DNA from 2 places in the Flavobacterium oryzicola genome. Region 1 is predicted to be linked to the other one. Evidence: riboswitches for the same ligand, from Rfam matches in the RefSeq annotation. Region 1 holds a riboswitch; the other holds the start of a gene.
What was found. A riboswitch is a leader RNA that binds a small molecule or an ion and turns the genes downstream of it on or off. The one in region 1 is predicted to bind S-adenosylmethionine.
Positions count from the first base shown of each region.

Region 2: another riboswitch for S-adenosylmethionine. It lies ahead of PQ463_RS20385 (alpha/beta fold hydrolase); the one in region 1 lies ahead of PQ463_RS11725 (TlpA disulfide reductase family protein).

Region 1 covers NZ_CP117879.1:2,916,151-2,924,293, forward strand. The annotation lists gene PQ463_RS11715 (cupin domain-containing protein) at 1-386, opposite strand, end outside; gene PQ463_RS11720 (aminotransferase class V-fold PLP-dependent enzyme) at 652-2,124, opposite strand; gene PQ463_RS11725 (TlpA disulfide reductase family protein) at 2,313-3,302, opposite strand; SAM riboswitch class I at 3,542-3,642, opposite strand; gene PQ463_RS11730 (response regulator) at 3,865-4,314, opposite strand; gene PQ463_RS11735 (PAS domain-containing sensor histidine kinase) at 4,317-6,992, opposite strand; gene PQ463_RS11740 (hypothetical protein) at 7,263-7,529, opposite strand; gene PQ463_RS11745 (TonB-dependent receptor plug domain-containing protein) at 7,782-8,143, opposite strand, start outside.
Region 2 covers NZ_CP117879.1:4,833,935-4,842,077, forward strand. The annotation lists gene PQ463_RS20360 (TonB-dependent receptor plug domain-containing protein) at 1-1,401, shown strand, start outside; gene PQ463_RS20365 (hypothetical protein) at 1,740-1,934, shown strand; gene PQ463_RS20370 (O-acetylhomoserine aminocarboxypropyltransferase/cysteine synthase family protein) at 1,987-3,291, shown strand; gene PQ463_RS20375 (homoserine dehydrogenase family protein) at 3,507-4,595, shown strand; gene PQ463_RS20380 (hypothetical protein) at 5,234-5,449, shown strand; SAM riboswitch class I at 5,641-5,748, shown strand; gene PQ463_RS20385 (alpha/beta fold hydrolase) at 5,826-6,809, shown strand; gene thrA (bifunctional aspartate kinase/homoserine dehydrogenase I) at 6,811-8,143, shown strand, end outside.

The sequences.
Region 1 (8,143 bases):
TGAATTACAATATCTCCAGCTTTCAACAAAGTTTCTTCTTCGTCTACAATCAGGTAAATTTCACCAGAAATGATAATGATATAATCTAGAGTGTCGGTCTGATGCATTAAAGGATGCGGTTCTCCTTCTGTGACTATCACACCCAAATCTTTATCAGGCGGAATCTGAACATAACGGAAATAACTTCCGTTTTTTGGTGTATTGGGAAAAGCAGTATTCTCAATAACTTTCTCCTCAAATTTTGCGGGTGTAGAATCTGTCGACCAGATATCAGAAATAATTAATCCAGGAAAATGTTCCGATACATTCGAAACGATTTCATCTTGCTCTATAATTGATTTTCCGTCTCGTAAGCCTGTTACGATTCTTCTTGGTATTGTTCTCATTCTTTATATTTATTCTGGTAAAAAACAATTCATTCCGTTAGGAATGTTTGCTTAGTAGAATCAAATTTCAACACACGTTTATACGTTCCGTAGGAACGTCTGATAAACGAGGCAAATCATATCCTGAAACAGGTGTCCTTACAGGACACAACGCAAAACGATATCATTTTTTTTCTACCGATGAGATATTCCTACGGAATATTACTCTTTTGGAAACCTGACAGGTTTTTAAAACCTGTCAGGTTTAAAACTTAACTAACTATATTTAATCTAACTTAAACCATTCATTTACTTCTCTTGCAATGGTATCTTTAATCTCGGGATTCTCAAATTCATTTGAAACCGGATTATATTCATAATCTTTTTTCCATTTTTTATAATTCGAAGCTACTTTTTCAATCGCATCGCAGATATAAAAAAGCTCTTCATTGGTTGTAATTGGATGCAGTGATAAACGAACCCAACCTGGTTTATTGGTCTGATTTCGCTGTAATAATTCATTTGTAATTTCTGCCGATTTCTTTTCGTTGATATTAAACAGATAATGCGCATAAGTACTCGCACACGACCAGCCCCCGCGAACCTGAATCCCAAAACGGTCATTTAAAAGTCTTACGATCAAATTGTAATGAATATCCTCAATCACAAACGAGACACAGCCAATTCGTTCTGTGGTTAAATCTCCTAAAATAGATAAGCCTTGTATTTTTTGAAGTCTGGAAAAACAAAGATCTAGCAACTCTTTTTCTCTTTCTCTGATTTTCTCCACGTTCATCTGCTCTTTCAATTCTAAAGCCAATGCCGTTCTAATAACTTGCAAAAACCCCGGAGTTCCGCCATCTTCTCTTACTTCTATTACATCGCTGTAACAATATTTCCCTAACGGATTAGTCCATCTTACATTTCCTCCGCCTGGATTATCAGGAAAATCAGATTGATATAATTTTTCATTAAAAACCAAAATACCGCAAGTTCCGGGTCCGCCTAAAAATTTATGTGGCGAAAAGAAAATCGCATCCAATTGTTCGTCTGGATCTTTTGGATGCATATCGATTTTGACATACGGAGCTGAGGCTGCAAAATCTACAAAACAAAGTCCGCCGTTTTGATGCATGATTTTGGCTAATTCGTGATAAGGCGTAATAATTCCCGTAACATTCGAACAAGCAGTAAACGAACCGATTTTTAAGCTTCTGTCTGCATATTTTTTGATTGCCGATGAAAGAGCTTTTGGGTCGACTAAATTGTTCTCATCAGGCGGCAGAATAACCACTTCGGCATTTGTTTCATACCACGAAACCTGATTAGAATGATGTTCCATGTGAGTAATAAAAACCACAGGTCTATCTTCTTCCGATTTGGTTCGAAGCGCCATAATACGCTGCAGTTTTGATAAAGCTGCCGTCATACCGCTTCCTGTAGTTACCAAAACATCCGATTCGTTGGCATTAACGGACTTTTTAATAATATCTCTCGCATGCTGATAGGCATAAGTCGAGGTTTTTCCTGTCTGACTTGAAAGCGAATGCGTATTGGCAATCATGGGACCAATTTTATTGAGCATTATATCTTCAATCGGCGCGTATAATCTTCCGCTGGCAACCCAGTCTGCGTAAACTAGATTTTGTTCTCCATAAACCGATTCAAAAGTATGGTCAATTCCTATTGTATTTTCTCTAAATTTAGAAAAGTAACATTCAGGCTCTGTTGGTTTTGTTGTTGGCTCAATAGCATTCATATCCTTGTCATTTTAATTAATTAAATTTATTATTGATTGAATCTTTTTAAACACATAGAAACATAGATTATATTCTAAATAATAGGTATTTGAAAAAATCTAGATTTTCACACATAGCTATGTTTGTTAAAACAAATGAAATGCCTTTTTAGATAAAGAAAAACTATGTTACTATGTGTTTAAATAAATTAATTTGCCTGCCCTAAAAGTCTTTTTAATGTAGATTGCAACTCTTCTCCATGCAGGTTTTTCGCGACGATTATTCCTTTAGAATCTACCAAATAATTCCCTGGAATAGCTCTTACACCATATAATTTGGCAACGGCACTGTTCCAGAAAAGCAAATCAGAAACATGTGTCCAGGTTAAATTATCATCCTTAATTCCCTTAATCCAGTTTTCTTTCTTTTTATCCAGAGAAATCCCGACGATGTTAAACCCTTTCTCATGAAATTCTTTGTAAGCCGCTACAATATTCGGGTTCTCTCTTCGGCAAGGACCACACCATGAAGCCCAAAAATCTACTAAAGTATACCCTTTCAAATTATCATAAAGGCGAACTGGCTTTCCATCAGGATCATTGGCTGTAAAATCTGGGGCTTTTTTACCTACTGCTAATCCGTCTAAAACAATAGCCAGTTCTTTTAATTCTTTCACGTAAGTGGTGTTTTGAAGACTTTTATCTAGCAAAGCAATATTTTGTGTAATCTGCTCTGGCGTTAATCTATATGACCAGTTTCTGTATAATACATAAGCCGAAACGATAGATTTTGGATTTTCTGTTATGAATTTGCTGATTTCAACATCTTTGCTCTTTTTATAGGCTTCAAACAAATCCTGTGAAGCTGAACCTTCAACCACAGAGGCTGTATAATATTTCTTCGGACTTAGTTTTACCGTAATCGGGTCTTTTTCAAGAAAAACATACAATGGCGAACTTTCTGTATTGACGCTTAATCCGTATAAATCTGGTGTTTTTACTTTTGTTTTAAAACTAAAGTTTCCGTCTTTTACTTTTGCCGAATCAATCGTGGTAAACATTTTATTGTGAAACTTCTGCAAGTAAACGTATTGCGCCACAGTATCTGCAACAGTTCCTTTTAATTGTAAATTACTTTCCTGTGCCTGAGTTTGAACAACTCCAAGAAACAAAGCAAAACCTAATAGTATTTTTTTCATTTTATTTTTAGTTTTTAAGATTAGACAAAAGAGTTTCTGGCCGATGAAAAAACCATCAGCAAATTGCATTTTAAAAAGAAAATCTAAGAGAGAATTGGTGTTTTACATTCGAAAAACGGCCAGACTATTTTCTTCGAAAATTATATTCAAAAGCTCATAACCGGCATATAAAATTGATTCAGTTTTCATTTTAATAATTTTTAATTGGATGATCTTAAACAGATTTACGGATGAAATCTTTCTTATCTGCCCGCATTTTGCGGAAGGATTTAGCACCTTATTCGGCAACAGGTTGCTAAGACTTCAATGGGCCTATTCCCTCAGTCTTTCTGGATAAGTATCATTTTATAATTTTTCTGATACAAATATATAGTAATTCTACCGAATTAATCAAGTTTAAATTTTGTTTTTTTCAAATTAATTAAAAAAGCGCTTTTTAACAACCCAATAAAACACTTATAATCAAAACATTAAAACAAAAAATAAGTTTATTTTGAAATTCTTATTTATAAAAGAAATTCATACGTTTTTTAGATTCTGAATCGAAATGCATTTATAAATTCTAAAGAAAAAGATGCAGATATTTATTCTTTTCCAGATTTAAAAGAGGCTCTTTGAATCCGTTTTCGAGATTTGAAGTAATTAATCCGAGGACTTGTTTTAGATCGTTAAAATTATTTGGCTTCACAAAATAACAGAATGCTCCAAGGTTCCCAGCTGCTTCCATATCATTTTTGTGCGAAGAAGTAGAAATCATAATTACCGGAATATCTTTAAAATTCTCTTCCGATTTTAATTGTTTCAAACATTCCCACCCATTCATAATAGGCATATTTAAATCTAAAAAAACGACACTTGGAATTTTATCTTGATTTTTCAGCATTTTCAATGCTTTATCACCATTTTCTGCACAATGACAAACAATATTTTCATCTATATCAGCCAAGGCTTCGCAAAACATTTCTGCGTCATCTTGATCATCGTCAGCTAATAATATTATTTTCTTACTCATGATTAAATATCTTTTTCTCTTTGTTCAAATGGCAGTGTAATACTAAAAACAGCTCCTTTATCAGCAATTCCGGTTGCGGTAATGTTTCCTCCGTGACGTTCCGCTATTTTTTTACAAAGAGATAATCCTAAGCCAGTTCCTTCATAACGGTCTTTAGAGTTTAGACGGGTAAAAGTTTCAAAAATGCGTCCAGTCTGATCGAGATCAAACCCAATTCCGTTGTCTTCTACCGTAATTACAGCTGTCCTTCTACCGCCTTCAATTTGTTCTTTTGCATTAATGGTAATCAGTGGCGGAACATTTTCTCTAGCAAATTTAATAGAATTGTTTATCAGATTATAGAATAACTGATAGAGTAGTACGGAAGCTCCTTCAATAACAGGAAGCCCTTGATAATAAATATTTCCGCCTGTTCTTTGAAGTGAAATTTCAAGATCGGTTTCTATGCTTTTTATGACTTCATTGAGATCAACGATTGTTGCTTTTTGCGAGTCGGCATTGATTTTAGAATAGGCAAGCACACCGTCAATCATAGTAAACATTCTGTCTGCCGCTACATGGATTCTTTCAACATATCTCGTTGTCGATTCATCCAGCTGATTTTCGAGATGGTCTTCTAAACGGCTTACAAATGTTTTTATTTTTCTAACGGGTTCTTTTAAATCGTGCGATGCAACATGGGCAAATTGCTGCAAATCATCATTTGAACGTTGGAGTTCTTTGGTGCGGTCTGCTACCAAAATTTCCAGTTTTTCGGTAATCGATTTTTGTTCATGAATATCGGTGCAGGTGCCAAACCAATTGGTAATGATTCCTTCTTTATCTCTAATAGGAAGTGCTTTACTCAAAAACCAATGGTATTCTTTCGAAATTCCATTTTTTAAACGAAATTCCATTTGATAAGAAGAACCCGCATTAACGCTTTGGTACCAAGTTCTTAAAACATCGTAAACATCGTCAGGATGGAGCGCTGGAACCCAACTTGAATCGCCAAATTCATGCTCGTTAAGATCAGTGTACTCATACCATCTGCTGTTGAAATAATCTACAAATCCATCGGGTTGTGCGGTCCAGATAATTTGCGGCACCAAATCTGCAAGCTGCCTAAATTTCTCTTCGCTTTCTGCAATAACATTTTGAAGTTCTTTTTGTGAAGTAATATCACTAGCAGCGCCAAACCATTCTACAATTTTTTCTTTTTCATCTAATATCGGAACCACTCTGGAGAAAACCCATCGTACAGAATCATCTTCTTTAATAATTCTGTGTTCCATTTCAAAAATGCTTTTCTCTACGATAGATTTAGAAATCAGATGAACTGCTTGTTCCAAATCGCTAGGATGAACAAATTTATCTAGCCAATTGACGCTATGGCCACCAGAGCCAGAAAGCCTTCCTCCTCCTTCAAGACTTTGCATCACCATCCAATCGGCATCCATACGATAAACCAAATCAGAAGATGCATTGACTAAAGCTCGAAAACGGTTTTCGCTTTTTTCCATTTTCTGACGGGCTTCAACTTGTTCTGTAACCTCAACCGCCACTTGTATCATTCCTGTTATCTCCCCTTCTTCAATTAAAGGTCGATACGTTAAATTATAATAATAGTTTTTTAATTCTCCCGTTCGATTGTGTGGCACAAGAACTTCACTTTGATCAAAAGGAATTCCTTCGTTATAAACCTTTAAAACCTGCTCCCATACATATTGGCCTTCAAGCTCAGGCAGCACATCAATCAATCGCATGCCAATAATTTCTTCACCACGGCCAATCATTTGCAGCATCTGTTTATTTATCTGCTCAATAATTAAATCGTCACCTTTTAACACCAAAGTTGGAGCCGGCGTCTGATGAATCATTTTGCGAAAACGGCTTTCACTTTGCTGCAGTTTTTCTTCTGCCTGTTTACTTTCAGTAATATCCCTTGTAGTTCCAACCACAAGTTCGACTTCTCCTTTTTCATTAAAAACTGGAACAAAAATATAGTCGTAAATTCTTCTTCCGAGTTCTGCATGCGGAAAAGAAACAGTTCCTCTAATAGCTTTTTTTTCAGCCACTACAGTATCTATTTCCTTTTCGTGCATTTCGGCATGCCAATCTTCATATCCGTTTTCTATTAATCCGCGTCCTATAGCATCCTCAGCCGATTTACCCCACATTGTCAATAGAGCTTTATTGGCATAAGTAAACTTATAATCCAGATCAAATACATAAACCAAATCGGGAGTTCCGTTTATTATAGAATTGTAAAGTCTTTTTTGTTTTTCAGCTTCAATTAATGCATTATTGAGTTCATTTTCAGAATGCTTCTCTTCGGTAATGTCTTCCATTGTCACCACCAATAGTTCGTCTTGCATAACCGCTGTAAATTTCAACCAATGGTTTCTTCTTTCATCATCATAGCATTGCTCAAAATGGGATGTAATTCCTGTTTCTGCGGTTTCAATACATTTTTCGAGAATTGTGTTTCCTCCTATTTTAGAAAAAACTTTACTGAATCTTTTTCCTTTGTAGTCTTCGTTATTGATCCAGTTTATAAAATAATCATTAAACAGCAACACCGAAAAATCTTCAATCTTATTTTTAGTAGTATACAAAGATTTTAAAACTGCAATACCATTTGGCGCAGCATTAAAAGCGGTTTTTAGAAGATCTAAATTATTTATTAACTCCATCATCTACTGAGTGAAAATAATTTTTAATGCTGTTTAATTTTATAAAATACACTCAAATTTGTTAAATTCCTTCTCAAATATAAATAAAAAGGGATTTACTATAAACATTATTCAATGTGATTTCATAAAAATTAAATATCAATATAAATCCTCCTACAAATTCTTTGATTTCAAAAATCAGAATCATTTAAAATTCAGTTTTTATTAGAATTAAAGATTCGTGCTGCAGCTGCATAATATGCAAAAGAGCGGAAATTTTCCGCTCTTTTACTATCAATCTGTTTTTGTATCTTCATTTCCAAAAGTACTAATATTCATATCAGAACTCTTTTTATGCCTTAGCTCTTCGTAATCACTATCATCTCCCCAATCACCAGTGTTAGGTTTATGAACAGCGTCGTTTCTTTCCTTTAAATCTTCATCTATACTTTCTTCATGCGGAAAATACATGTGGTATCCTAAAATTGGATCCCAATTTGCCTCCTGAGTACGATCTACACTTTCTTGGGATAAATCGTTTTGATTATTTCTTCTGTCCATTTTTTTTCTGGTTTACACTTTCTTAAAATTGAAAGTTGATTATCATTTCATTCGTAATTCAGTAAAATTCAACAAATTAAACCATAAAATTATTATATCATTTTTAAAAAAGTTTATATGATTTCTTAATTTAAACAAAAATTAACATTTTAGAAAAAAGTCTTTATTTAATTAATGCAAAAACAAAACAGCCTGTAAACATAAAGCTTACAGGCTGTTTCTAACAATCTAAAGTTCTGAAAAAAATTCTCTTTAAAAAGTAACCAGTTTTACCCCCAAAGTAAACCAGCGTGATGGCAATGGAACTGCTCCTACCTCATAATAAGTTGCATTAAAAATATTCTGTCCATCTAAGAAAATAGTGAATTTATTAATAGCCTGACTTACTCTAAAATCATTTACCCAATAAGAAGGACCTGTAATTCTTTCGTTAAAACGAGTGGCAAACATTACAGATAAGTTTTTAAACTGATAATCTATTGTATTGGTAATTTGATGTTTTAATGACGAAATTGCATATTTTGAATACGTTTCTGTACGCGTACTATTGAATTCTGAATCTAAATATGTGTAAGCTAAAAGAATACTTAATTTAGAATCTTTAGAGAAATCAA
Region 2 (8,143 bases), 1.9 Mb from region 1:
GTTGCTTTTGGAGGTGAATTCAGATATGAAAACTACCAAATAAAAGCAGGAGAAGAAGCTTCTTACGGATTGTATGATGTAAACGGAAATCTGGTTTCAGGAATTCTGCCAAGCAATTCACCATTAATTGTAACTGACTTCTTTGGAAACAAGCGTGGAGCTGGAGCGCAAGGATTTTCAGGATTCCAGCCTTCAGATGCTAAAGAAAAAGACAGACAAAGTGGTGCTGCTTATGTTGATTTAGAATTGAATGCTACTGAAAAATGGCTTATAAATGGAGCTGCACGTTATGAAAATTATTCAGATTTTGGAAATACGGTTACGTTTAAATTGGCTTCTCTTTTAAAATTAAATGATAATATCAATTGGAGAATTTCTGGACAGACTGGTTTTAGAGCGCCTTCTTTACAGCAAAGATATTTTGAGTCAAGTTCTACTCAGTTTATAAATGGTGCTCCTTATCAAGTTGGCTATTTTACAAACGATTCGCAAGCAGCAAAAAGTATTGGAATTGAAAGTTTAAAACCAGAAAAATCAAAAAGCATCAGTACAGGATTTACATTCAAAATTCCTGAAGCTAACATAACCATTGCAACTGATGCTTATTTTACAAGAATCAACGACAGAATTGTATTGTCTGGACAATATTCAAGACCAACAGATGCACAGATCGCAGCGGCAACTTCGCCAGAACAGGCTGAGGCGTTGACTTTATTTCAGCAGGCATTTGATTTGAAAGGTGTAGAAAGAGCTTCGTTCTGGACAAACGGAATCGATTCTGAAACAAAAGGAATTGATTTGGTGATTTCTCAGAAATATGATGTAATTCAAGATTTCACAATTAGAAACGATTTTGCATTAAGCTTTAATGAAACCAAAAGAGTGGGCGATTTGCATATTCCGCAATCAATCGTTAATGCAGGAGGAGAACCTTATATTTATTCTTTCTTTCCAGAATCAAGCCGAGTATATTTAGAAGAAGCTATTCCGAAATTGAAAGCCAATTTGATGACAACTTTCAATATTAAAAAACTGGATATTTATTTAAGAAACAGCTATTTCGGAAAAGTTACAGATCCAGGAGCAACAGATGTTAATCTAGACGGATTTTCTTCTGTGTACGAGCATCCAGAATACAGCGCAAAATTGGTTACCGATTTATCTTTAGGATATCAGATCAACGAGCATTTGAGAGCAACAATTGGGGTTAATAATATAGGAGATGTTTATCCGGATAGAAATAATCCTGCAACTCCTGCCTTTACAAACACAACGCCAACTTTGTCGCCAGCGCCAAGTACAGATTTAACAAATGCGAATCAGTTTGCGTATTCAAGAGCAGTTTCTCAATTCGGATTAAACGGAAGATTTGGTTTTGCCCGATTGAGCTTTAAATTTTAATTATATAAATTTCTTTCAAGTCTTTATTTGAAAGGCTTGAAAGAAATTTCAAAAAAAATAGTACAAAATTTCAATTTTAATTTGGTCGTTCAAAAAATACTTACTACATTTACTCTATCGAATTAGTCGAATTTAAAAAATAGTCGAATTCAAATTTTAAATCAAAATGAAAACAATAGCAAAAGGAAATATAATGTGTTGTAAGATGATGCAAATGTGCATCCCAATTTGCTGTTGCCAAAAGTGAAAGAGACAATCTTTGTTATAGTTAAACTATAAGCCCTTTTGGTCGCCATCCGAAAGGGCTTTTTTATTTCCAACATTTTAAATTTTAAATCATGAATACACTAGATATAAATACAATCGCATTTCAATACTTATTAAGAGATAATAATTCGGAAGAGACATCAGCTGAAACTCCAAAATATGATCCTGCCCAGCATATAAAAACGCAGAAATCATTACTGTTTCATTTATATGACCTTGAAGAAGAAGCTGAAGATATTTTAGCTTCAATCAATTTCAAAAATTAAAATCAATTACAATATATAAACGTATTAAAAATACCTAAAAAACTAAGAAATCATGAGTACACAAAAATTTGCAACAAACGCATTACACGCAGGACACGACGTAACTAAAAACGCAGGAACTAGAGCCGTGCCAATTTACCAGACATCATCATATGTATTTAATAATGCAGATCATGCTGCCAATTTATTTGGTCTTGCTGAAGCAGGATTTATTTATACAAGATTAAATAACCCGACAAACGATATTTTAGAGCAGCGACTGACGGCGCTCGAAGGCGGAATTGGAGCTGTAGTAACCGCTTCTGGAGCATCTGCAATTTCAACAACTTTATTGACTTTGCTAAAAGCAGGAGATCATATCGTAGCTTCAAACAGTTTATACGGAGGAACGTATAATCTTTTAAAAGTTACGTTGCCAAGATTAGGAATTACAACCACATTTGTAGATCCTTCAAAAGCTGAAAATTTTACCAAAGCAGCAAAAGAAAACACAAGAGCTTTCTTTGTTGAGTCTCTTGGAAATCCAAAATTAGACGTACTAGACTTAAAAGCAATTTCGGCAGAAGCCAAAGCATTCAAAGTACCATTTATAGTAGACAATACAGTTGCGACACCTTATTTATTAAACCCAATTAAATATGGTGCCGATATTGTAATTCACTCCTTAACAAAATATATCGCAGGAAACGGAACTTCATTAGGAGGCGTTATCATTGATGCTGGAAACTTTGATTGGGCAAACGGAAAATTCCCTGAATTTACCGAACCATCTGCAGGATACCACGGATTAGTATATCACGAAGCCTTAGGAAATGCAGCTTTTATTGCAAAAGCTCGAATTGAAGGGCTGCGTGATTTTGGTGCTGCTTTGAGTCCATTTAATGCTTTTCAGATTATTCAGGGACTAGAAACACTTCCAATTCGAATCAAGAAACACAGTGAAAATGCTTTGGCTCTAGCTGAATGGTTAGAAAAACAAGATGAGGTGGTTTGGGTAAATTATCCAGGTCTAAAATCGAATAAATATAATGCTTTGGCTAAAGAATATCTTCCTGAAGGGCAAAGCGGCATTATCACGTTCGGATTAAAAGGAGGTTTTGATGCGGCTAAAAAAGTGGTAGATGACACAAAATTGTTCTCTCTGCTAGCGAATATTGGTGACACAAAATCACTGATTATTCACCCAGCAAGTACAACACACCAGCAATTGACAGAAGCAGAACAAATAGAAACAGGAGTTTCTAAAGATTTGATTCGTCTGTCTGTTGGAATTGAAGATATCGAAGATTTAATTGCAGATCTGCAAACTGTTTTTGAGAGCGTTTCGCTTTCTCAATTCAGCATCAATAAAAATTAGGTTTTTTTGTTTTTTGTTTGAAAAATTGCCTTTAGCGAGTGGTTTTGCTAAAGGTAATTTTTTATGAAAAGCATCTTTATAAAATTTAAACCATATAAGAAATATAAGTGCATTTTGTAGAGACGCACTGCAGTGCGTCTACCTTGATAAACGTTTGGATATTAAATGAACTTACATCCCTTATATGGTTTTAAAAAATTAAAATGTTAGAAATTATGTCAAAGCTTAAAATAAACATTATCCTTTTCGGAATTGGTAATATCGGAAGCACTTTGATTAATCAGATTATTGAAAGTCAGGATTTTTTTCTCGAAAGCAAAAATGTCGATTTTCATTTTCCTATTATAACCAATTCGACGGTTGCTTTTTTTGAAAAAGAAGGTGTGGGCTATTCTTGGGAAACCAATTTTAGACAATTGGCAGTTCCTTTTAAAGTAGAAGATATTGTCGAATTTGCGCAAGAAAATGAATTCGAAAATTTAATTGCCGTAGATGCAACAGCGAGTGATGAATTGGTAAAACACTATAATACGTTAATCAAAAACGGATTCAATATTGTAGCAGTAAACAAAAAGGCCAATACGCTTCCGATTGACTTATATAAAGAACTGCGAGCAGATCTTAAAAAGTATGATAAAGAGTTTTTATATGAAACTTCGGTCGAAACTGGAATTCCTGTTCTACAGACCTTAAGAGATTTGTACTATTCGGGAGAAAAAATTACAAAGATTCGAGGTGTTTTCTCTGATAATCTGAGTTATGTCTTTAATCGATTTTCATCAGAAGAAGTTACTTTTTCATCTGTTTTAAAAGACGCAAGCCTTTTGGGATTAATGAAATCAAATTTTAAAGAAGACCTTTCAGGAAATGATACGGCAAGGAAACTTTTGATATTGGCCAGAGAAATAGGAAAAGATTTTGAGTTTTCAGATATTAAAATTAAGCCATTTATAACCGAAGAGCATTTGGAGAAAAATGGCGTATTGAACAAAGACGCTGTCGATAAATCTTTTAAAATCGCCAAGATTACTCAAGCCGAAAATCACGTGCTTCGATATGTAGGAGAATTTGATTTAGAAAAAGGCACTTTAGAAACCAAATTAATTTCAGAACCAGCAGCTTCTCCAATCGGACAATTGAAAGGTTCTGACACTATTTTTGAAATTTATACTAAATCTTACGCCGATATTCCGATTGTAATTCAGAGTGCTCCGCCATGTAAACAGGCGATTTCGAGAGGAATTATAACCGATATTCTGAAAATTGTCGAGCGAATTAGGACTAAAGAAGCTGTTTGGCTGTAATTTTTTAGAGAAAAAAGAAAAAGGTTCTTTGATAAACTGATTTGTCAAATGGAATTATTAAGAAAAACAAGCTTGTTTTGTAAGTTTTTTACCTTTATTATTTCGTTTTCGTTTTTGTAGGATGTTTTTTGACGCTAAAAAACACATTTTCAACGAATTTTGTAATTAAATTCTTGATTTTAATTTGTGTAATAAAAAAAATATTTGCATATTTGTTATACCCAAAAACTACTAGAAATCAAATGAACTTAAAAGTCAACAAAATGTTTTGTGCCATTTCGGTTAAGACCGAGACGGGGGTCTCTATTGCTTAAAAAAATTGTAAGAATACAATAATAATATAGTAAGAGCCTCTCAAGAAATTTTGGGAGGCTTTTTAATTTACAACAAATGCAGAATTTAAATAAAATACAATATAAATCACAGATGAATAAATCCTTACAGATGAACAAGATGTTTACTGTCGCGCTTATTTGCGCATACGTCTGTTGATACTAAAAGTATATATGAGTGTAAAAACTTAAACCCTTTTGGTATCTAAAAATCCAAAAGGGTTTTTTTATTCCAGAAAACGATTTAACAAAAAGATAAACGAGAAATAAAGATTATAAAACACAACTTAACTAAAACTTAATATCATGAGCACATTGAACTACTTAGCAGAAAAAATTTCAAATTTGAAAAACAGAAGGACTAGAAAAAATAATCCGCCACCAACAAACGAATTGGCTCACCCAAGATTCGGAATAACTGAGGCTGGAATCACAGAGGAAAGTAAAGGAGCTGAGAAAAAAGCACCAAACTCTTTATTGTTTTTGATGTATTCAAAAGAAAATGACACGCTTTTTATCTAAACGGAAAAAGCATCATAAACTAGGGTAAAACCTGCTTAATTTTACTGGGCATTTTTGTTCGGTAAATTTTTGCGTATAATAGTTTTTGCTAAAGTAAGTCTCAGAAATTTAACAAACACTTTTAGATAAAATTTGTTTGTTAGAGAAAATAGTAGTTAATTTGCACTCGTTAAGTTCAAACACGTATTGAAATGTTATAAAGAAAGGACGAGGGATTAGACCCGATGAAGCCTTAGCAACCCTTCGGTAAAACGAAGAAGGTGCTACATTCTACCACGCCAAACGTGGAAAGATAACAACAAGATTTTTTCTAGTTAAACCTAGTTTTTCTTTCTAATATTTCCATATACAAGTCAATAATACAATAGATTTGAAATTGGAAAATATACCAAATCCCATTATAATTCAAGATTTCATCACAGAAAGTGGTGCAACTTATCATTCTATACCATTAAGTTTTACGCTTGCAGGACAACCGCTGCACAGCGCGCCTATTGTTTTGGTTAATCATGCTTTAACTGGAAATTCGCAAGTTACTGGCGAAAACGGCTGGTGGAATGACTTAATTGGCGAAGGTAAAACCATTGATACTGCTGTTTATACCGTTTTAGCCTTTGATATTCCTGGAAACGGAAGCAACTCTTTCTTAATCGATAACTATTTAGATTTTACAGCAAGAGACATTGCAAGAATTTTTATTGAAGGAATTAAAGCCTTACAAATTGAAAAGCTTTTTGCTGTTATTGGAGGTTCTGTAGGAGGCGGAATTGCGTGGGAAATCTTGGCATTAGCACCAAACATTACAGAAAACCTTATTCCGATTGCGAGCGACTGGAAATCGACAGACTGGCTTATCGCAAATTGCTTTTTGCAAGAGCAAATTCTAAATAATTCTTCAAAACCAATCGAAGATGCTAGAATTCACGCCATGCTTTGTTACCGTTCGCCAGAATCATTCAAAGAAAAATTCCAAAGAACCATCAATCAAGATCTTTTGATTTTTAATATAGAAAGCTGGCTGGCGCATCACGGAAAAAAATTGCAGAAAAGATTTCAGTTGTCTTCTTATAAATTAATGAATCAGTTGCTTAAAACAATTGATATTACTAGAAATAGTGAAAGTTTTGAAAACTTAATGTCTAAAACGAAAGCTTCAATTCATATTGTCGGAATCAATTCAGATTTGTTTTTTACAGCAAAAGAAAACGTAGAAACCTACGAAGAATTGAAGAAGTTTAAAGACAATGTTTTTTATAGCGAAATTGATTCGGTTCACGGACATGACGCTTTTTTAATCGAGTACAAACAATTAGATCATTTACTTGCCGACATTTTTAAGGCAGAAACAATAAAGAAATAAAATGAAAGTATTAAAATTTGGAGGTAAATCATTAGCAAACGGAGAAGGACTTAATAAAGTTGTTTCAATCATTTCTGATAAAGTAAATCAAGGTGAAAAAATTGCCGTTGTAGTATCTGCGCGTGGAAATGCGACAGATGAGCTTGAATTTATCTTAAGCATTGCGGCTAAAAATGGCAGTTACAAAGAATTATTAGAAAATTTCAAAAAATATCAAATATCAGATTATCCACAGGTTGATTTGTCTGAAGAGTTTAATGTCTTAGACAAACTTTTTGAAGGCGTAAGTTTAATTGGAGATTACAGCAAAAAAATCAAAGATCAGATTTTGTCAAAAGGTGAATTGCTTTCGGCTAAATTATTGACAGCAATTTTATTGGAAAAAGGAATTCCAGCCAATTTTGTGGATACAAGAGATCTGCTGAAAACCGATTCTAAATTTGGCGATGCACAGCCATTAGAACAGCTTTCAAAGAAAAACGTAGTAAATTATTTTAAAGAACATAACGGAGAAACGGTTAATATAGTTACAGGTTTCATTGGATCTAACAACAACAACGATACAACTACTTTAGGTAGAAATGGCAGTAACTATACCGCTTCGTTAATCGCCAATTATTTAAATGCTGAAGAACTGCAAAACTTCACGCACGTAGACGGAATCTACACAGCAAACCCAGATTTGGTTGCAGATGCTAAAAAAATCGAATATTTATCGTTTAATGAAGCAAATGAGCTGGCAAATTTTGGAGCTACAATTCTTCATGCAAAGACAATTATTCCTTTGTTAGAAAAGAATATTCCGTTACGTATTTTAAATACTTTCAACCACGAAAACCGCGGAACTTTAATTACATCGGATTCTTCTAAAGAAGGAATTAAAACACTTTCTGTATTAGAAAATGTCTCTCTTGTAAATCTTGAAGGACGCGGATTACTTGGAAAAGCTGGAGTTGATGCCCGAATTTTTAAAGTAATGGGAGATCACAATATCAGTGTGAGTATTATTTCTCAAGGCTCATCTGAAAGAGGAATCGGATTGGTTGTGGCAACTGAAAAAGCAACTCTTGCAATGGTTGAATTAGAAAAAGAGTTTGAAAATGACTTTTATTCTAAAGATGTAAATCAGATTACAGTAACAGACAATGTATCGGTAATATCGATTATCGGGCAAGATTTGAGTACTTTCCACAAACCATACACCGCTTTAATCAAAAACAAAATTGTTCCGATTTTATTCAACAACACCGTAACAGGTAAAAACGTGAGTTTAGTTGTTAAAAAAGAGGAATTAAACAAAGCTTTAAATGTTATTCACGGAGAGATTTTTGGAG